3 regions of the Globicatella sanguinis genome follow, and region 3 is predicted to be linked to each of the others. Evidence: a T-box and tRNA genes for the amino acid it is inferred to sense, from the RefSeq annotation. Region 3 holds a T-box; the other regions hold tRNA genes.

Region 1 (6,551 bases), 280 kb from region 3:
GATTAGGTACTGCAATCACTTTACGTACTGTTTTTCCTTCTATAGCCAACATAATCTGTTCATCTGCTAAGGCAACTGCTTCTAATTCTGATGGAGATAAATCAACCTCTACCATCATTTTTTGTTTCAATTTACCATTAATTTGAATGACAATTTCAACTTGCGATTCAACGGTTAAAGCTTCATCAAAGGTAGGCCATTCAGCATGTTGAATACTTTCTGTTCCCCCTAATTTTTCCCAAATTTCTTCCATTAAATGAGGTGCTAAAGGTGCTAATAATTGAATGAATCCTTTCGCATAGGCTAAAGGTAATACTTGCTGGTCTTTAGCTGCATTTAAGAAAATCATCATTTGTGAAATTGCAGTATTAAAATGTAAGTTTTCAAAGTCTTCGGTTACTTTTTTAACCGTTTGGTGATAAACACGTACTAAGGCTTCATTTGCTTCATCTTTGACAGTTGATTTTACTTCACCAGTTGCTTCATCGATGATTAAACGATAGACACGATCTAAGAAACGTCGACTACCTTCTAAGCCTTTTTCGCTCCAAGCAATCGAAGCATCTAATGGTCCCATAAACATTTCATATACACGTAAAGTATCCGCACCAAATTCATTGACAACATCATCTGGGTTAACAACATTCCCTTTAGATTTAGACATTTTTTCATTGTTTGCCCCTAAAATCATACCTTGGTTAAATAATTTTTGGAAAGGTTCTTTAGTTTGAACAACACCTAAATCGTATAGGAATTTGTGCCAGAAGCGTGCATATAATAAGTGTAACACGGCATGCTCTGCACCACCAATATATAAGTCGACGGGCATCCATTTTGCTATTTTTTCTGGGGAAGCAATCGCGTCTTCATTGGTTGGATCGATGTAACGTAAGAAATACCAAGAGCTACCAGCCCATTGTGGCATAGTATGCGTTTCACGTTTGCCTTTCATTCCAGTTTCAGGATCAACCACATTGACCCATTCTTCAATTTTAGCTAGCGGCGACTCGCCGGTGCCTGAAGGTTTAATTTCATCAGTCTTCGGTAACATCACTGGTAATTCTTCTTCAGGAACTAAAGTGGTCGTACCATCTTCCCAATGAATAACCGGAATTGGTTCACCCCAATAGCGTTGACGAGAGAATAACCAATCACGTAGGCGATAATTAACTTGGTGTTCTCCAACTCCTTCAGCTTCTAACCACTCAATCATTTTCTTAATCGCTGCTTCATTTTCAAGCCCATTAATAAAATCAGAGTCGACGTGCACACCATTATCGACAAAAGGTAATTCGCCACCTTCCACTACTCGTGTAATTGGTAGTTGATGTTTGGACGCAAATTCGAAGTCACGTTCATCATGAGCCGGCACCGCCATGACAGCCCCCGTCCCATAACTAGATAAAACATAATCTGCTACCCAAATAGGAATCTCTTGTCCATTTACGGGATTGATGGCGTAAGCTCCAGTAAAGACGCCTGTTTTGTCTTTATTTAATGATGTACGGTCTAATTCACTCTTTGTTTCAACTTCTTTAAGATAGGCTTCAACTGCTTCTTGTTGATCAGGAGTAGTAATTAATTTAACTAATTCATGCTCAGGTGCTAAAACAGTATAGCTTGCCCCAAATAATGTATCTGGACGAGTTGTATAAATTTTGAAATCATGATCAGAATCTTTAATCTTAAAGGTAACCATTGCCCCTTCCGATTTTCCAATCCAATTACGTTGCATCGCCTTAATACTTTCTGGCCAATCAACTAACTCTAAATCTTCTAACAATCTTTCCGCATAAGCAGTAATTTTCAATACCCATTGACGCATTGGTCGACGATAAACAGGATGACCCCCCCGTTCGCTGACACCATCAATAACTTCTTCATTAGCCAAAACTGTACCTAAAGCTGGACACCAGTTCACCGCCACTTCTTGTTCATAAGCAAGACCACGTTTATATAATTCAGAAAAAATCCATTGGGTCCATTTATAATAATGAGGGTCGGTTGTATTAATTTCACGATTCCAATCATAACTGAATCCTAAAGATTTAATTTGACGCTTAAAATTACCAATATTTTTTTCAGTAAATTCAGCTGGATCATTCCCTGTATCTAATGCATATTGTTCAGCAGGTAAACCAAAAGCATCCCACCCCATAGGATGTAACACATCAAATCCTTGTGCTCGTTTCATACGACTAATCGCGTCAGTTGCTGTATAGCCTTCGGGATGTCCTACGTGTAATCCTTGTCCAGACGGATATGGAAACATATCTAATGCATAGAATTTTGGATGACCTTCACGCTCTGTCGTTTTAAATGTTTCATGTTTGTCCCAATAATCTTGCCATTTCTTTTCAATAATACGATGTTGGTAAACCATAATTTCCTCCTAAAAAAATATTCTAAATAAAAAAATAAAACCCTATAACAAGACAAAAAGACCTTGCTATAGGGCGCCAAATAGCGCGGTACCACCTATTTTTGCATAATGAAAAGTTTTAATAAATACATTATGCCTCAAATCTTTAACGCAGATTATACGGCTTATCTTACTTTATTCAGATAAACATCGATTGAGATGAGTTCGATAAACTTAATCACTTGTTCACACCAACCACAAGCTCTCTGATGATTTTACTTAACTACTAATTCTAATCATTGATTCAATATTAATATCATTATGCCACAAATACCTTGTTTATTCAACGCTAAACAATGACAAAGACATAAAAAAAGACTCACCGAAGTGAGTCGTGAAGCGGGTGACGAGAATCGAACTCGCGACAACAGCTTGGAAGGCTGTAGTTTTACCACTAAACTACACCCGCATCGACGGTCCCGACGGGATTTGAACCCGCGATCTCCTGCGTGACAGGCAGGCATGTTAACCCCTACACCACGGAACCAATTGCGGGGGTAGGATTCGAACCTACGACCTTCGGGTTATGAGCCCGACGAGATGCCAGCTTCTCCACCCCGCGATGTTATTATAGATAAGGAGGATGTGGGATTCGAACCCACGCACGCTTTTACACGCCTGACGGTTTTCAAGACCGTTCCCTTCAGCCGGACTTGGGTAATCCTCCATCAGCTTCTTTACTTTCATTCAATGATCCGTACGGGATTCGAACCCGTGTTACCGCCGTGAAAGGGCGGTGTCTTAACCACTTGACCAACGGACCGTCTGACGGGGAAGAAGGGATTTGAACCCTCGCGCCGGTTTACCCGACCTACACCCTTAGCAGGGGCGCCTCTTCAGCCTCTTGAGTACTTCCCCATTAACCAAGTTGGATACTTTTTTTATTCAAAAAAGATGGGCCTAAATGGATTCGAACCATCGACCTCACCCTTATCAGGGGTGCGCTCTAACCAACTGAGCTATAGGCCCGTTGTCGCTTTAAGCGGGTGACGAGAATCGAACTCGCGACAACAGCTTGGAAGGCTGTAGTTTTACCACTAAACTACACCCGCATCTTCTCTTAATTGCGGGGGTAGGATTCGAACCTACGACCTTCGGGTTATGAGCCCGACGAGATGCCAGCTTCTCCACCCCGCGATATTGGTAAAGGAGGATGTGGGATTCGAACCCACGCACGCTCTTACACGCCTGACGGTTTTCAAGACCGTTCCCTTCAGCCGGACTTGGGTAATCCTCCATATGATACGTTTGATATGCTTTTATCCTTTTCTCTTGTCCTACAAGACATGGACCTTGCAGGACTCGAACCTGCGACCGGACGGTTATGAGCCGTCTGCTCTAACCAACTGAGCTAAAGGTCCCAGTGTTTATAGCGGCGAAGGGGATCGAACCCATGACCTCCCGGGTATGAACCGGACGCTCTAGCCAGCTGAGCTACACCGCCATGAATGGAGAATAGCGGGATTGAACCGCTGACCTCCTGCGTGCAAAGCAGGCGCTCTCCCAGCTGAGCTAATCCCCCATTTTGGTATGAATTTACTATTTGTTTTGTTTTTTTGATTTTTGGTTCAAAAAAATCGGGAAGACAGGATTCGAACCTGCGACCCCTTGGTCCCAAACCAAGTGCTCTACCAAGCTGAGCTACTTCCCGTTTCTATACACCCAGTAGGAGTCGAACCTACAACCGCTTGATTCGTAGTCAAGTACTCTATCCAATTGAGCTATGGGTGCATGCTTTAATGCCGAGGACCGGAATCGAACCGGTACGGGTATCACTACCCGCAGGATTTTAAGTCCTGTGCGTCTGCCAGTTCCGCCACCCCGGCATTTGCCTAAGTTTGCTGGCAAAGCGGAAAACGGGATTCGAACCCGCGACCCCCACCTTGGCAAGGTGGTGTTCTACCACTGAACTATTTCCGCGTTTTATTATTCACTCATGCCGGCTGCAGGACTTGAACCTGTGACCTACGCGTTACGAGTGCGTTGCTCTACCAACTGAGCTAAGCCGGCCTCTTCTAAAAAGGCCTATATGCCGGCTAAAGGACTTGAACCCTCGACCCTCTGATTACAAATCAGATGCTCTACCAACTGAGCTAAGCCGGCTTGTTACCTCGACAAACATCTGTTCGTCTTCATGCGGGTGAAGGGACTTGAACCCCCACGCCCGAAGGCGCCAGATCCTAAATCTGGTGCGTCTGCCAATTCCGCCACACCCGCATTCTGATGACCCGTACAGGATTCGAACCTGTGACCCACTGATTAAAAGTCAGTTGCTCTACCGACTGAGCTAACGAGTCATGGTGGAGGTTAACGGGATCGAACCGCTGACCCTCTGCTTGTAAGGCAGATGCTCTCCCAGCTGAGCTAAACCTCCAATTTGAAAAAATATACCCTGCGTGGCAACGTCCTACTCTCACAGGACCAAAGGTCCAACTACCATCGGCGCTAAGAAGCTTAACTGCTGTGTTCGGCATGGGAACAGGTGTATCCTTCTTGCCATCATCACCACACAGGTACATTATTTTCTTTAAGTAAACTTATAATAGTTCACTCAAAACTGAATAACTCACAAACCTTTAACCTCAAATCTTCGTGGTTAAGTCCTCGACCGATTAGTACTAGTCCGCTCCATATATCACTATACTTCCACTTCTAGCCTATCTACCTGATCGTCTCTCAGGGGTCTTACTTCTTACGAATGGGAAATCTCATCTTGAAGCTGGCTTCGCGCTTAGATGCTTTCAGCGCTTATTCTTCCCACACATAGCTACCCAGCGATGCTCCTGGCGGAACAACTGGTACACCAGCGGTGCGTCCATCCCGGTCCTCTCGTACTAAGGATAGCTCTTCTCAAATTTCCTACGCCCGCGACGGATAGGGACCGAACTGTCTCACGACGTTCTGAACCCAGCTCGCGTACCGCTTTAATGGGCGAACAGCCCAACCCTTGGGACCGACTTCAGCCCCAGGATGCGATGAGCCGACATCGAGGTGCCAAACCTCCCCGTCGATGTGAACTCTTGGGGGAGATAAGCCTGTTATCCCCAGGGTAGCTTTTATCCGTTGAGCGATGGCCCTTCCATACGGTACCACCGGATCACTAAGCCCGACTTTCGTCCCTGCTCGACTTGTAGGTCTCGCAGTCAAGCTCCCTTCTGCCTTTGCACTCTACGAATGATTTCCAACCATTCTGAGGGAACCTTTGGGCGCCTCCGTTACGCTTTAGGAGGCGACCGCCCCAGTCAAACTGTCCACCTGACACTGTCTCCCGTTGCCTCACAACGCGGGTTAGAGGGTTCATATCACAAGGGTAGTATCCCACCAGCGCCTCCTCGTAAACTGGCGTTCACGATTCTTAAGCTCCTACCTATCCTGTACATGTCACACAAACACTCAATATCAAGTTACAGTAAAGCTCCATGGGGTCTTTCCGTCCTGTCGCGGGTAACCTGCATCTTCACAGGTACTATAATTTCACCGAGTCTCTCGTTGAGACAGTGCCCAGATCGTTACGCCTTTCGTGCGGGTCGGAACTTACCCGACAAGGAATTTCGCTACCTTAGGACCGTTATAGTTACGGCCGCCGTTTACTGGGGCTTCAATTCGAAGCGTCGCTTGCGCTAACCTCTCCTCTTAACCTTCCAGCACCGGGCAGGCGTCAGCCCCTATACGTCATCTTTCGATTTGGCAGAGACCTGTGTTTTTGATAAACAGTCGCCTGGACCTATTCACTGCGGCTGGTATTTCTACCAGCACCCCTTCTCCCGAAGTTACGGGGTCATTTTGCCGAGTTCCTTAACGAGAGTTCTCTCGATCACCTTAGTGTTCTCCACTTGACTACCTGTGTCGGTTTGCGGTACGGGTTCATGTTATCTCGCTAGAAGCTTTTCTCGACAGTTTGATTATCCACCTTCGCTACTTTATTCGCTACGCTTAACAGCTCATCCTTTAAAGTAAAAGCATTTGACTCTTACTAAAACTCACTGCTTGCACATCCTCTTCCATCCGGATGCGTGGAGTCACCTCCTGTGTCCCTCCTTCACTCAATCGATAACATCAAGTACAGGAATCTCTGCCTGTTGTCCATCGCTTACGCCTGTCGGCTTGGGCTTAGGTCCCGACTAACCCA
Region 2 (6,551 bases), 220 kb from region 3:
AGCGCAAGACGGGTGAGAATCCCGTCCACCGATAGACTAAGGTTTCCAGGGGAAGGCTCGTCCGCCCTGGGTTAGTCGGGACCTAAGCCCAAGCCGATAGGCGTAAGCGATGGACAACAGGCAGAGATTCCTGTACTTGATGTTATCGATTGAGTGAAGGAGGGACACAGGAGGTGACTCCACGCATCCGGATGGAAGAGGATGTGCAAGCAGTGAGTTTTAGTAAGAGTGAAATGCTTTTACTTAAAAGGATGAGCTGTTAAGCGTAGCGAATAAAGTAGCGAAGGTGGATAATCAAACTGTCGAGAAAAGCTTCTAGCGAGATAACATGAACCCGTACCGCAAACCGACACAGGTAGTCAAGTGGAGAACACTAAGGTGATCGAGAGAACTCTCGTTAAGGAACTCGGCAAAATGACCCCGTAACTTCGGGAGAAGGGGTGCTGGTAGAAATACCAGCCGCAGTGAATAGGTCCAGGCGACTGTTTATCAAAAACACAGGTCTCTGCCAAATCGAAAGATGACGTATAGGGGCTGACGCCTGCCCGGTGCTGGAAGGTTAAGAGGAGAGGTTAGCGCAAGCGACGCTTCGAATTGAAGCCCCAGTAAACGGCGGCCGTAACTATAACGGTCCTAAGGTAGCGAAATTCCTTGTCGGGTAAGTTCCGACCCGCACGAAAGGCGTAACGATCTGGGCACTGTCTCAACGAGAGACTCGGTGAAATTATAGTACCTGTGAAGATGCAGGTTACCCGCGACAGGACGGAAAGACCCCATGGAGCTTTACTGTAACTTGATATTGAGTGTTTGTGTGACATGTACAGGATAGGTAGGAGCTTAAGAATCGTGAACGCCAGTTTACGAGGAGGCGCTGGTGGGATACTACCCTTGTGATATGAACCCTCTAACCCGCGTTGTAAGGCAACGGGAGACAGTGTCAGGTGGACAGTTTGACTGGGGCGGTCGCCTCCTAAAGTGTAACGGAGGCGCCCAAAGGTTCCCTCAGAATGGTTGGAAATCATTCGTAGAGTGCAAAGGCAGAAGGGGGCTTGACTGCGAGACCAACAAGTCGAGCAGGGACGAAAGTCGGGCTTAGTGATCCGGTGGTACCGTATGGAAGGGCCATCGCTCAACGGATAAAAGCTACCCTGGGGATAACAGGCTTATCTCCCCCAAGAGTTCACATCGACGGGGAGGTTTGGCACCTCGATGTCGGCTCATCGCATCCTGGGGCTGAAGTCGGTCCCAAGGGTTGGGCTGTTCGCCCATTAAAGCGGTACGCGAGCTGGGTTCAGAACGTCGTGAGACAGTTCGGTCCCTATCCGTCGCGGGCGTAGGAAATTTGAGAAGAGCTATCCTTAGTACGAGAGGACCGGGATGGACGCACCGCTGGTGTACCAGTTGTTCCGCCAGGAGCATCGCTGGGTAGCTATGTGTGGGAAGGATAAGCGCTGAAAGCATCTAAGCGCGAAGCCAGCTTCAAGATGAGATTTCCCATTCGTAAGAAGTAAGACCCCTGAGAGACGATCAGGTAGATAGGCTAGAAGTGGAAGTATAGTGATATATGGAGCGGACTAGTACTAATCGGTCGAGGACTTAACCACGAAGATTTAAGGTTGAAAGGTTTGTGAGTTATTCAGTTTTGAGTGAACTAATATAAGTTTACTTAAAGAAAATAATGTACCTGTGTGGTGATGATGGCAAGAAGGATACACCTGTTCCCATGCCGAACACAGCAGTTAAGCTTCTTAGCGCCGATGGTAGTTGGACCTTTGGTCCTGTGAGAGTAGGACGTTGCCGCGCAGGGTAAATTATTTTCAAACTGGAGGTTTAGCTCAGCTGGGAGAGCATCTGCCTTACAAGCAGAGGGTCAGCGGTTCGATCCCGTTAACCTCCACCATGACTCGTTAGCTCAGTCGGTAGAGCAACTGACTTTTAATCAGTGGGTCACAGGTTCGAATCCTGTACGGGTCATCAGAATGCGGGTGTGGCGGAATTGGCAGACGCACCAGATTTAGGATCTGGCGCCTTCGGGCGTGGGGGTTCAAGTCCCTTCACCCGCATGAAGACGAACAGATGTTTGTCGAGGTAACAAGCCGGCTTAGCTCAGTTGGTAGAGCATCTGATTTGTAATCAGAGGGTCGAGGGTTCAAGTCCTTTAGCCGGCATATAGGCCTTTTTAGAAGAGGCCGGCTTAGCTCAGTTGGTAGAGCAACGCACTCGTAACGCGTAGGTCACAGGTTCAAGTCCTGCAGCCGGCATGAGTGAATAACAGAATGCGGAAATAGTTCAGTGGTAGAACACCACCTTGCCAAGGTGGGGGTCGCGGGTTCGAATCCCGTTTTCCGCTTTGCCAGCAAACTTAGGCAAATGCCGGGGTGGCGGAACTGGCAGACGCACAGGACTTAAAATCCTGCGGGTAGTGATACCCGTACCGGTTCGATTCCGGTCCTCGGCATTAAAGCATGCACCCATAGCTCAATTGGATAGAGTACTTGACTACGAATCAAGCGGTTGTAGGTTCGACTCCTACTGGGTGTATAGAAACGGGAAGTAGCTCAGCTTGGTAGAGCACTTGGTTTGGGACCAAGGGGTCGCAGGTTCGAATCCTGTCTTCCCGATTTTTTTGAACCAAAAATCAAAAAAACAAAACAAATAGTAAATTCATACCAAAATGGGGGATTAGCTCAGCTGGGAGAGCGCCTGCTTTGCACGCAGGAGGTCAGCGGTTCAATCCCGCTATTCTCCATTCATGGCGGTGTAGCTCAGCTGGCTAGAGCGTCCGGTTCATACCCGGGAGGTCATGGGTTCGATCCCCTTCGCCGCTATAAACACTGGGACCTTTAGCTCAGTTGGTTAGAGCAGACGGCTCATAACCGTCCGGTCGCAGGTTCGAGTCCTGCAAGGTCCATGTCTTGTAGGACAAGAGAAAAGGATAAAAGCATATCAAACGTATCATATGGAGGATTACCCAAGTCCGGCTGAAGGGAACGGTCTTGAAAACCGTCAGGCGTGTAAGAGCGTGCGTGGGTTCGAATCCCACATCCTCCTTTACCAATATCGCGGGGTGGAGAAGCTGGCATCTCGTCGGGCTCATAACCCGAAGGTCGTAGGTTCGAATCCTACCCCCGCAATTAAGAGAAGATGCGGGTGTAGTTTAGTGGTAAAACTACAGCCTTCCAAGCTGTTGTCGCGAGTTCGATTCTCGTCACCCGCTTAAAGCGACAACGGGCCTATAGCTCAGTTGGTTAGAGCGCACCCCTGATAAGGGTGAGGTCGATGGTTCGAATCCATTTAGGCCCATCTTTTTTGAATAAAAAAAGTATTAAACTTGGTTAATGGGGAAGTACTCAAGAGGCTGAAGAGGCGCCCCTGCTAAGGGTGTAGGTCGGGTAAACCGGCGCGAGGGTTCAAATCCCTTCTTCCCCGTCAGACGGTCCGTTGGTCAAGTGGTTAAGACACCGCCCTTTCACGGCGGTAACACGGGTTCGAATCCATTTAGGCCCATCTTTTTTGAATAAAAAAAGTATTAAACTTGGTTAATGGGGAAGTACTCAAGAGGCTGAAGAGGCGCCCCTGCTAAGGGTGTAGGTCGGGTAAACCGGCGCGAGGGTTCAAATCCCTTCTTCCCCGTCAGACGGTCCGTTGGTCAAGTGGTTAAGACACCGCCCTTTCACGGCGGTAACACGGGTTCGAATCCCGTACGGATCATTGAATGAAAGTAAAGAAGCTGATGGAGGATTACCCAAGTCCGGCTGAAGGGAACGGTCTTGAAAACCGTCAGGCGTGTAAAAGCGTGCGTGGGTTCGAATCCCACATCCTCCTTATCTATAATAACATCGCGGGGTGGAGAAGCTGGCATCTCGTCGGGCTCATAACCCGAAGGTCGTAGGTTCGAATCCTACCCCCGCAATTGGTTCCGTGGTGTAGGGGTTAACATGCCTGCCTGTCACGCAGGAGATCGCGGGTTCAAATCCCGTCGGGACCGTCGATGCGGGTGTAGTTTAGTGGTAAAACTACAGCCTTCCAAGCTGTTGTCGCGAGTTCGATTCTCGTCACCCGCTTCACGACTCACTTCGGTGAGTCTTTTTTTATAGTTAGGAGGGAACATTTTGTTAAGCGAAGAGAAATTGCGTCGAATTAATGAATTATCAAAAAAGAAGAAAGAACATGGTTTGACTGAAGCTGAATTAAAAGAACAATCTATTCTGAGAGAAGAATATTTACAAAATTTACGTAAAGGTTTTAGAAATCATATTGAAGGATTAAAAATCGTTGATGAAGAAGGAAATGATGTTACTCCTGATAAATTAAAAGCAATTCAAAAGGAAAAACGTATTCATAATCGTCATAATGAGGATTAATTAGATTATTACTTTTATTTTTAATCATTCTTTAGTATTATATATAATGTATTTAGTTAGGAAAGTGAGGGAATAGTATGCTACCAACATGGGCATGGTTAATTATTGTTGTAATTGGTATTATCGCTGGTTTCGTTGGAGGCTTTTTTGCTGCTCGTCGTTATATGATGAATTACTTTAAAGAAAACCCACCAATTGATGAACGTATGATTACACAAATGATGATGCAAATGGGTCAAAAACCATCTAAGAAAAAAGTTCAACAAATTTTAAATAGTATGAAAATGCAACAACAATAGACTTTATAGACTGCTTGACGAGTTAAAATTAACTTTGTCATCAGTCTTTTTTTATACCTTCATTTTAAAATGGGGCAGAAAATGGGTATTGTAATCAATCATTTTTAGGCTTTTTGTCAAGTAATGTTGGTAATATTAAATACTTCTTATATATGATCGAATCTTATGTTCTTAGTGATTGGATCAGTATTAGCGGGTGTAGCGATTATTTTATCGGCTATAAAAATCAATTCATTCTAACAAGCATTTTACTTTATAATCATAAAGAGATATGGCATAATACTGCTTATGAATTATTGAAAATCCAATTATTACGTTGATAATATTCGAAAAGTATTGGGTTCTATTAGGAGGAAATTTTATATGTTATTTGAGAACATTATCGAAACAATAGGAAATACACCTTTAGTAAAGTTAGCTAATCCAAATCAAGATCGTGCTGATATTTATGTTAAAGTAGAAAGTTTTAACCCAAGTGCAAGTATTAAAGATCGTGCTGCGAAATTTATTTTACAAGATTTATTAGATAAAGGAGTCTTAAAAACGGGTGGCACTATTATTGAGGCAACTAGTGGAAATACTGGAGTCGCTTTAGCTATGATGGGGGCTGCATTAGGAATCAAAGTTATTTTAGTAATGCCAGAAACTATGACGATTGAACGTCGAAACTTAATGGCGGCGTATGGGGCGGAGTTAGTATTAACTCCTGGTTCAGAAGGAATGAAGGGTGCTACTGCCAAAGCAGAAGCTTTAGCTGAGGAATTATCGGCACCTATTTTTGGACAATTCACTAATGAAGCGAATATTAAAGCACATCGAGAAACAACGGGTAAAGAAATTTTAAAAGACTTAGAACAAGTAGACGGTTTTGTGGCTGGTGTAGGGACCGGTGGAACTGTTTCAGGAACAGGATTAACTTTAAAAGAAGCAAATGCTGAAACGATTGTTTGGGCAGTAGAACCGACTGCTTCACCAATGTTAAGTGAAGGAAATGCGGGTCCTCATAAAATTCAAGGAATTGGAGCAAATTTCGTGCCTGATAATTATAGAGCTGACGCTGTAGATCGTATTTTTACCGTTTCTAATGAAGATGCGATTGAAACGACTAAATCATTAGCTAAAACAGCAGGATTGTTAGTTGGAATTTCCTCAGGTGCTAATGTCTTTGCAGCCACTGAATTAGCAAAAGAATTAGGATATGGAAAAACAGTGGTAACAGTTTTACCAGATACAGGTGAGCGTTACTTATCTGCTGGACTCTTTAATGCTTAAAGTATTTAAATTTTGGTGGGAAGAAGCCAGGTGGGCTTATCAGCAAGATCCTTCTTGTAATAGTGTGATACAAGCTTTCCTATTATTTCCAGGCATTAAAGCGAGACGTTATCATACCTTGAGTCATTGGCTATATCGTCATCACCATTTATTTTTAGCTCGTTGGGTCTCCGAAAGAGCCAAAACTAAGACGGGTATCGATATTCATCCAGGTGCTCAAATTGGGCATCATCTATTTATTGACCATGGTACCGGAGTCGTAATAGGTGAAACAGCCATCATTGGCAATCGTGTAACGGTTTTTCACGGTGTAACTTTAGGGGGGACCGGTAAGGAGAAAGGTATCAAACGGCATCCAACTGTTGAATCAGATGTGATTTTAGGGGCAGGCGCAACGGTTTTAGGAAATATTACTATTGGACAAGGTGCTAAAGTAGGTGCCGGTGCTGTGGTGTTAAAGTCAGTACCTCAAAATGTGACTGCTGTTGGAATACCGGCAAAATATTATCAAACAAAAGATATACCTGATAATAGTGTTCCACCTGAATGGTTTATTTAATTAAAATATGTTTATTATCGTGATTAAAAATATTATGGATATGTAATTAATCATTTA
Region 3 (6,551 bases):
CTTTTTGATGCGTCTGTCTAAAACTGTTGGGAGTGGACCAGAAGTAGGAAATCGAATGATTGAATTTGACCAAGTTGAGGTCTCATCTTTTTAAGACGCAGTTTGATGCTTTTCAACACACAGTTGAACATTAGTGAGTAATTCTTTGACTAGATTAATCAATTTGATACTTAGTCTCTATAAGCATTGTTTTATGTCGCTTAGCCATTGTGCATGTCATTAACCAAATTTTACCATGTTTATACCAGCCAAGAGAAGGAAAGCCATTTATTATATCAGACGGATTAAAATCTAAGAAAACCGCTCAATGGTACTAAGTGGAGAATGGGCATGAAAAAGAGCGAGTATCAATTTAAAAATGGGAAACTATCCCACATCATTGTCTGTTTAATTAAATAAATTATTAAAAGTGGGGCGATGGTCGTTTTAGAAGTGTGATAATAAATTAGTTCGTCCATGCATTATTAGAGAGTGTTCTTTCGATAGCGCTCACTTTACGCAATATGGTATAGTATAAGTATGAGAAAATGAATAAAGTGAGGTTAACTAATGATGAATATTGCCTTAATTGCCCATGATCAAAAGAAACCTATCATGATTGAATTAACAGAAAAATATTTAGATGTTTTGAGTCAACATACGATTTATACTACTGGAACTACCGGTAAAGTAATCAATGAAAAAACAGGGTTAGTCGTCAATCGCTTAAATTCTGGTCCATTAGGTGGCGACCAACAAATTGGTGCGATGATTTCCGAACAAAAAATTGAATTAGTTATCTTTTTACGTGATCCCTTGGCAGCACAACCGCATGAACCGGATGTCAATGCGTTAATTCGTTTGTGTGATGTCTATAATATTCCATTGGCTACAAACATCGGAACGGCCGAAGTATTACTAAATGCGTTACCGTTAGTAGAAGCAGTCGAAGAAGGCGCCATTTAATGATAAAAGGCGACATTGATTATAGAAGGTGACCTTTTAATATAAAAGTCGTCCTTGAATGGTAAAAGGCGGTATCGATTATAGAAGGTTGGCTTTAAATATAAAAAACACCCTTTAATGATAGAAGGTGGTATCGAATTAAAAAAAATAACGGCAAATGGATATTCCAATTAAGGAATGCCATTTCCGTTAAGCCTGTTTTTTATAGTGTTTATCTATCATAAAGGAAGGACTAATTCATCTTCCTCGGGCTCACCTAAGACTTCGATAATTAAGCCATGTGGTAAGCAAATTGCTGTTTGACCAGGGCGTTTGATCCAACCCGTCTTAACCCCGATTTGATCAGGTGAATTGTCTTCTTTAATGCGAATATGGTCACCTTCACGTTCGATAATATTATATTGGTTATCACCGGGATAATAAGTCTTTTGTACGTTTTCGGCGCCTTCATATAATTCGAAACGATCGACTTCTTTTCCATGTATTTTGACAATCGCATAATTGGTCACTTCTGGTTGCATTGAATATTGAATCGCGGTAACGATGGTTGGTAAAAAGGAGAGAAATAAAGCGAAGGCAATTAAGATATAATCCCATGGTTTTAGAAAAGTAATTATTTTTTTCATTCTATCACTCCTTTCATTGATCTTACTTGTTTATTGTATACAAAAGAAACATTTTTTGCTAGCCTTTTGTTGAAAATTTTGGTATCATATTGTGTGTGCAACTATTAGCGCTATTAAATTAGGAATAGTAAGGAGATTATATTTATATGAATTTAAAAGCAGAATTAAGAACAACTACCGGAACTTCAGCTTCTCGCAAAGCACGTCAAGAAGGTAAAATTCCAGTAGCAATGTATTCTAAAGGGGAAGAAACCCAATCTTTATTAATTGACCGTCGTGAATTCGAAAACATCTTGAAAAAAGAAGGTGTTAATGCGGTATTTAATGTTGACATCGATGGTAAAACACAACAAGTTTTAATCAAAGACTTTGTTAAAGCTTCATTAAAAGATGAGTTCTACTCAGTAGACTTACAAGCTGTTTCAGCAGATGATAAATTACAAGTTGAAATTCCAGTTGTATTAGTTAACGAAGAAACTGTTAAAGAAGGTATCGTGGACTTATCATTAACAACTGTTTTAGTTGAAACAACACCAGCAAACATTCCTTCATCATTTGAAATTGATGTTAAAGGTATGGAAATTGGTGACGTTAAATACGCTTCTGATTTAGAAATGCCAGCTAATGTTGAATTAGTTACAGATACAGAAGAATCATTAGTGTCAGTCGTAGCTCCAACTGAAGAGCCAGAAGAAACAACTGACGAAGATGAAGTTGCGGAACCAGAAGTAATCGGTGAAAAAGAAGCAACAGAAGAATAATTTCTAGTAGGAAATGGAGGTTGGGGCGCAAGTCTCAACCTTTTTTATTGAAAGGGGGATGGTGATGGTAACAGCAAGTGCTCAGTTAAAAGAAGAAATAATTGCAGCCGCAAAAGAAATTGGCATCGATAAAATAGGTTTTTCAACAGCTGAACCTTTTGCTCATCTGAAAGCCTCACTTGAGGAGCAAAAAGCTAAAGGTCATACTTCAGGTTTTGAACATCCTAATATCGATGAAAGACTTTACCCAGAATTAATTTTTGACGGACCAAAGTCGATTATATCGATTGCTTTAGCTTATCCGAGTCGGATTAAAAATCCTTACCCTCAAGATCGTGAAAATCGCCGAGGAATGTTTGCCAGAGCATCATGGGGAACGGATTATCACCATATTTTACAAGATCGTTTGGATAAGTTAATTGCCTTCATTAAGACCAAGACCGAAACGGCTAATTTTAAAGCAATGGTTGATACCGGCGAATTAATTGATGTGGCAGCTGCTCAAAGAGCGGGTCTAGGATTTATTGGTAAAAATGGTCTGCTGATCACCAAAGAATTTGGTTCTTATGTCTATTTAGGTGAGATTATTACCGACATAGAGTTTGAACCGGATACCCCCGTTGAAAATGGATGTGGGGAATGTACCCGATGTATCGATGCTTGTCCAACCAATGCTCTGCTTGGTGATGGTCGAATGAATGCCCAACTTTGTCTTAGCTATCAAACGCAAACCAAAGGTTATATGCCGAAAGAATTTCGTCGGAAAATCACTCATGTTATTTATGGGTGTGACATTTGTCAAATTGTCTGTCCTTATAATCAAGGCATTGATTCACACATTCATCCAGAAATGGAGCCAAATCCTGACCAAGTTCAACCCTTATTGAAACCGATGTTAACAATGTCGAATAAAGAATTTAATGCTAAATTCGGTGAAATGGCCGGTTCTTGGCGTGGGAAGAAACCATTACAAAGAAATGCGATTATTGCATTAGCTAATTATCGTGACCGTACCGCTTTACCATTATTATTAGAAATAATGGAACAAGATCCAAGACCGATGATAAGAGGTACAGCCGCTTGGGCGATTGCACAAATTCAACGTTATTACAATGTTTCAATGATACAATGCGTGGCGGATCAATTGGAGAAGGAAACCGACCCCGAAACAATACAAGAAATGACTGAGGCTTTACAAACATTAAAGAATAAACGGATGCCTCGAGATGAGAAGAAAGTAGAGTAATCAATGAAAAATCATATCGCCTTATTTGAACCTTTAATGCCAGCCAATACCGGTAATATTGCCCGTACATGTGCGGCGACGAACACGGCCTTACATTTAATCGAGCCTTTAGGTTTTAGTACCGATGATAAAATGTTAAAACGTGCTGGGTTAGATTATTGGCACAATGTTGAAATTTATTATCATAAAAATTTAGATTCTTTCATGGAATGGTTAGGTGAACGTCGATTATATTTAATCACAAAGTTTACCCCTCATGTCTATAGTGAGGTGAATCTAGCCGATGAAAGTATTGAAGAACAAGTGTTTATCTTTGGTAAAGAAACAACGGGTTTACCAATCGAGTTTATGGAAGCACATCAAGATCAGTGTTTGCGGATTCCAATGAATGATGAACATGTGCGTTCTTTAAATCTATCTAACACCGCTAATATTATTATTTTTGAGGCTTTACGCCAACAACAATTTAAAGGGTTGGAGAAAGTTCACCATTATCGTGATACTGAAAAAGCACGCCAACTAGAGTGGTAATACAAAGAGTGAGGAAAAGAAATTGCAGAACATTTGTTTTTGCATCTTGTCCCCACTCTTTTTTATGATGAGACGAAAGCGGCTATATCATTATGCGACGAAACGGCTCTACAATTGTGTAACGAAAACGAGTCTTTAATTAAGCGATTGAAGCGACTTTTTTATTGTGCGAGTGAAGCGAGTCTTTAATGCTGCAACGGAAACAACTCTTTTATTAAGCGAGTCTATCATGATGAGATAGAGCAGAAGAATTGAAAATCAACTGGTTTTCTACTCCTTACCCACTCGTATGTTATTGTCCTTCTCGTCGCAATATGGTATGATAGCAGTAGTTGGTTCCTTAGCTCAGCTGGGAGAGCACTACCTCGACAAGGTAGGGGTCGCTGGTTCGAACCCAGTAGGGACCATTTTTTATTTTTTTAGGTTTACATAAGTTTCAAAAACATTGATAATATAGCATTCTTTACTAGAATATATAATTTTGAATTTTAAAAGTGCCTTGGTTTTCCTGGACACTTTTTAGGACACATTACCCCCCTATAGACTAATGGAATGGACTAGCTAAAATGCTAGTTTTTTTATTACTTACCAAATAAATCCCAATGTCATTAAACCAATATCGAATAGCGATTTCGCATAATTCCGTAAATATGGTGAAGCCACACACCATAAGCCAACCAAACACCTACATACAAAATGAACCGGAACTTGACTTTCATTAGTAGATGATTATAATTAAAGTAACAGATTCGAGTAGTAACTAAGGTATTTGTCTAGAGACGTGATGGTAGGTGCAAATCACGCAAATTAATTAGTGAATCCACGAATCGATATGCCTATGAAAACAATTTATTGAGTAAGTAGTGCCGGTAATCCCGTTAACGATTTGATTTGAGAGCAAGTATGATTATCATATTTGAAATCGGGTGGTACCGCGAACAGAGCCTTCGTCCCAGATAGTGGATAAGGCTCTGTATTTTTTTATACCTAAAGAGGAGGAAGCGATATGTTAGATCGTAAAGTATTAAGAGATAAGTTTGAAGAAGTAGCAGCTAAACTTGCTACCCGTGGTGTAGCTCGTGAGACTTTGGATGAGTATCGTGAATTAGATATTCAACGCCGTGAATTATTAGTTGAAGTAGAACATTTAAAGCAAACGCGTAATGCTGTATCAGGCGAAATTGCCCAATTGAAACGCAATAAAGAAAATGCTGATGGAAAAATTGCTGAAATGAAAACATTAGGAGAAACCATTAAAGAAAAAGATGAAACTTTAACGGCTATTGATGAAAAGTTAGAGTATATTGAACATCGATTACCAAACATTCCTCATGACAGTGTACCTGTTGGGGAAGGTGAAGAAGATAATGTGGAAATTCGTCGTTGGGGTGAACCTACCCAATTTGATTTTGAACCATTGAATCATTGGGATATTGCGGAAAAACTTGGTATCTTAGATTTTGAACGTGCCGCAAAAGTAACCGGTAGCCGCTTTGTTTTCTATAAAGGATTAGGTGCTCGTTTAGAACGTGCAGTCTATAATTTTATGTTAGATACTCATACTGAAAAAAATGGTTATACTGAAATGATTCCACCTTATATGGTCAATGATCAATCAATGTTTGGAACTGGCCAATATCCTAAATTTGTTGAAGATACATTCCAATTAACTGATGAGCGTGGCTTTACTTTAATTCCAACAGCTGAAGTGCCATTAACGAACTATGTTGCGAATGAAATTTTATCGGAAGACCAATTACCAATAAAAATGACAGCCATGTCACCTTCTTTCCGTTCTGAAGCGGGTAGTGCGGGTCGTGATACTCGTGGTTTAATTCGTCTACACCAATTTCATAAAGTAGAGCTTGTAAAAATTGCTCATCCTGACCATTCTTATGAAGAATTAGAGGCCATGACTGCCAATGCTGAAGGTATTTTACAAGCGTTGAATATTCCGTACCGTGTGTTAACTTTATCAACTGGCGACATGGGCTTTTCAGCAGCGAAAACTTATGATATAGAAGCGTGGATTCCAGGACAAGATACTTACCGTGAGATCAGTTCATGTTCAAACTGTGAGGCTTTCCAAGCGAGACGTGCTAAAATTCGTTTCCGCGATTCAGAAGATCGTGTAGTATTAGCTCATACTTTAAATGGATCTGGCTTAGCTGTTGGACGTACAGTGGTAGCTATTTTAGAAAATTACCAACAAGCAGACGGCAGTGTGAAAATTCCAGAGGTGCTTGTTCCATATATGGGCGGGGTTACTGAAATTAGATAAAAATATAATGAAAAAAGCCTTTGTATCAATAAAGTACAGAGGCTTATTTTTATTGATGGTCTTAATTTGGTCTTAAAAAAGTTTCTAGACACAGAAACTCCGTATAATATATACAAAAGAAAGCCTGTAATATAATAAAGTTAACTAGGAGATAATCTATT

What was found. The T-box of region 3 lies ahead of serS (serine--tRNA ligase). A T-box ahead of a tRNA ligase gene usually reads a tRNA of that ligase, here a tRNA-Ser.
Region 1: it has a tRNA-Ser gene. The T-box ahead of serS (serine--tRNA ligase) is inferred to sense a tRNA for this amino acid. The anticodon was not compared.
Region 2: it has a tRNA-Ser gene. The T-box ahead of serS (serine--tRNA ligase) is inferred to sense a tRNA for this amino acid. The anticodon was not compared.

What each region holds. Positions count from the first base shown of each region.
Region 1 covers NZ_CP126962.1:927,340-933,890, forward strand. The annotation lists gene leuS (leucine--tRNA ligase) at 1-2,383, opposite strand, end outside; T-box leader at 2,450-2,671, opposite strand; tRNA gene CYJ72_RS03910 (tRNA-Gly) at 2,761-2,831, opposite strand; tRNA gene CYJ72_RS03915 (tRNA-Asp) at 2,837-2,909, opposite strand; tRNA gene CYJ72_RS03920 (tRNA-Met) at 2,912-2,984, opposite strand; tRNA gene CYJ72_RS03925 (tRNA-Ser) at 3,000-3,089, opposite strand; tRNA gene CYJ72_RS03930 (tRNA-Glu) at 3,114-3,185, opposite strand; tRNA gene CYJ72_RS03935 (tRNA-Ser) at 3,192-3,280, opposite strand; tRNA gene CYJ72_RS03940 (tRNA-Ile) at 3,318-3,391, opposite strand; tRNA gene CYJ72_RS03945 (tRNA-Gly) at 3,404-3,474, opposite strand; tRNA gene CYJ72_RS03950 (tRNA-Met) at 3,487-3,559, opposite strand; tRNA gene CYJ72_RS03955 (tRNA-Ser) at 3,570-3,659, opposite strand; tRNA gene CYJ72_RS03960 (tRNA-Ile) at 3,710-3,783, opposite strand; tRNA gene CYJ72_RS03965 (tRNA-Met) at 3,793-3,866, opposite strand; tRNA gene CYJ72_RS03970 (tRNA-Ala) at 3,872-3,944, opposite strand; tRNA gene CYJ72_RS03975 (tRNA-Pro) at 4,000-4,073, opposite strand; tRNA gene CYJ72_RS03980 (tRNA-Arg) at 4,080-4,153, opposite strand; tRNA gene CYJ72_RS03985 (tRNA-Leu) at 4,163-4,248, opposite strand; tRNA gene CYJ72_RS03990 (tRNA-Gly) at 4,271-4,342, opposite strand; tRNA gene CYJ72_RS03995 (tRNA-Thr) at 4,360-4,432, opposite strand; tRNA gene CYJ72_RS04000 (tRNA-Thr) at 4,453-4,525, opposite strand; tRNA gene CYJ72_RS04005 (tRNA-Leu) at 4,558-4,639, opposite strand; tRNA gene CYJ72_RS04010 (tRNA-Lys) at 4,647-4,719, opposite strand; tRNA gene CYJ72_RS04015 (tRNA-Val) at 4,721-4,796, opposite strand; rRNA gene rrf (5S ribosomal RNA) at 4,817-4,932, opposite strand; rRNA gene CYJ72_RS04025 (23S ribosomal RNA) at 5,015-6,551, opposite strand, start outside.
Region 2 covers NZ_CP126962.1:425,987-432,537, reverse strand. The annotation lists rRNA gene CYJ72_RS01860 (23S ribosomal RNA) at 1-1,604, shown strand, start outside; rRNA gene rrf (5S ribosomal RNA) at 1,688-1,803, shown strand; tRNA gene CYJ72_RS01850 (tRNA-Val) at 1,825-1,900, shown strand; tRNA gene CYJ72_RS01845 (tRNA-Lys) at 1,902-1,974, shown strand; tRNA gene CYJ72_RS01840 (tRNA-Leu) at 1,982-2,063, shown strand; tRNA gene CYJ72_RS01835 (tRNA-Thr) at 2,096-2,168, shown strand; tRNA gene CYJ72_RS01830 (tRNA-Thr) at 2,189-2,261, shown strand; tRNA gene CYJ72_RS01825 (tRNA-Gly) at 2,279-2,350, shown strand; tRNA gene CYJ72_RS01820 (tRNA-Leu) at 2,373-2,458, shown strand; tRNA gene CYJ72_RS01815 (tRNA-Arg) at 2,468-2,541, shown strand; tRNA gene CYJ72_RS01810 (tRNA-Pro) at 2,548-2,621, shown strand; tRNA gene CYJ72_RS01805 (tRNA-Ala) at 2,677-2,749, shown strand; tRNA gene CYJ72_RS01800 (tRNA-Met) at 2,755-2,828, shown strand; tRNA gene CYJ72_RS01795 (tRNA-Ile) at 2,838-2,911, shown strand; tRNA gene CYJ72_RS01790 (tRNA-Ser) at 2,962-3,051, shown strand; tRNA gene CYJ72_RS01785 (tRNA-Met) at 3,062-3,134, shown strand; tRNA gene CYJ72_RS01780 (tRNA-Gly) at 3,147-3,217, shown strand; tRNA gene CYJ72_RS01775 (tRNA-Ile) at 3,230-3,303, shown strand; tRNA gene CYJ72_RS01770 (tRNA-Ser) at 3,341-3,429, shown strand; tRNA gene CYJ72_RS01765 (tRNA-Ser) at 3,545-3,633, shown strand; tRNA gene CYJ72_RS01760 (tRNA-Glu) at 3,640-3,711, shown strand; tRNA gene CYJ72_RS01755 (tRNA-Ser) at 3,736-3,825, shown strand; tRNA gene CYJ72_RS01750 (tRNA-Met) at 3,841-3,913, shown strand; tRNA gene CYJ72_RS01745 (tRNA-Asp) at 3,916-3,988, shown strand; tRNA gene CYJ72_RS01740 (tRNA-Gly) at 3,994-4,064, shown strand; gene CYJ72_RS01735 (DUF896 domain-containing protein) at 4,113-4,364, shown strand; gene CYJ72_RS01730 (YneF family protein) at 4,442-4,663, shown strand; gene cysK (cysteine synthase A) at 5,027-5,935, shown strand; gene epsC (serine O-acetyltransferase EpsC) at 5,928-6,494, shown strand.
Region 3 covers NZ_CP126962.1:648,980-655,530, reverse strand. The annotation lists gene mgsA (methylglyoxal synthase) at 553-945, shown strand; gene CYJ72_RS02780 (NusG domain II-containing protein) at 1,164-1,571, opposite strand; gene CYJ72_RS02775 (50S ribosomal protein L25) at 1,718-2,332, shown strand; gene queG (tRNA epoxyqueuosine(34) reductase QueG) at 2,397-3,578, shown strand; gene CYJ72_RS02765 (tRNA (cytidine(34)-2'-O)-methyltransferase) at 3,582-4,109, shown strand; tRNA gene CYJ72_RS02760 (tRNA-Val) at 4,444-4,516, shown strand; T-box leader at 4,844-5,067, shown strand; gene serS (serine--tRNA ligase) at 5,116-6,390, shown strand.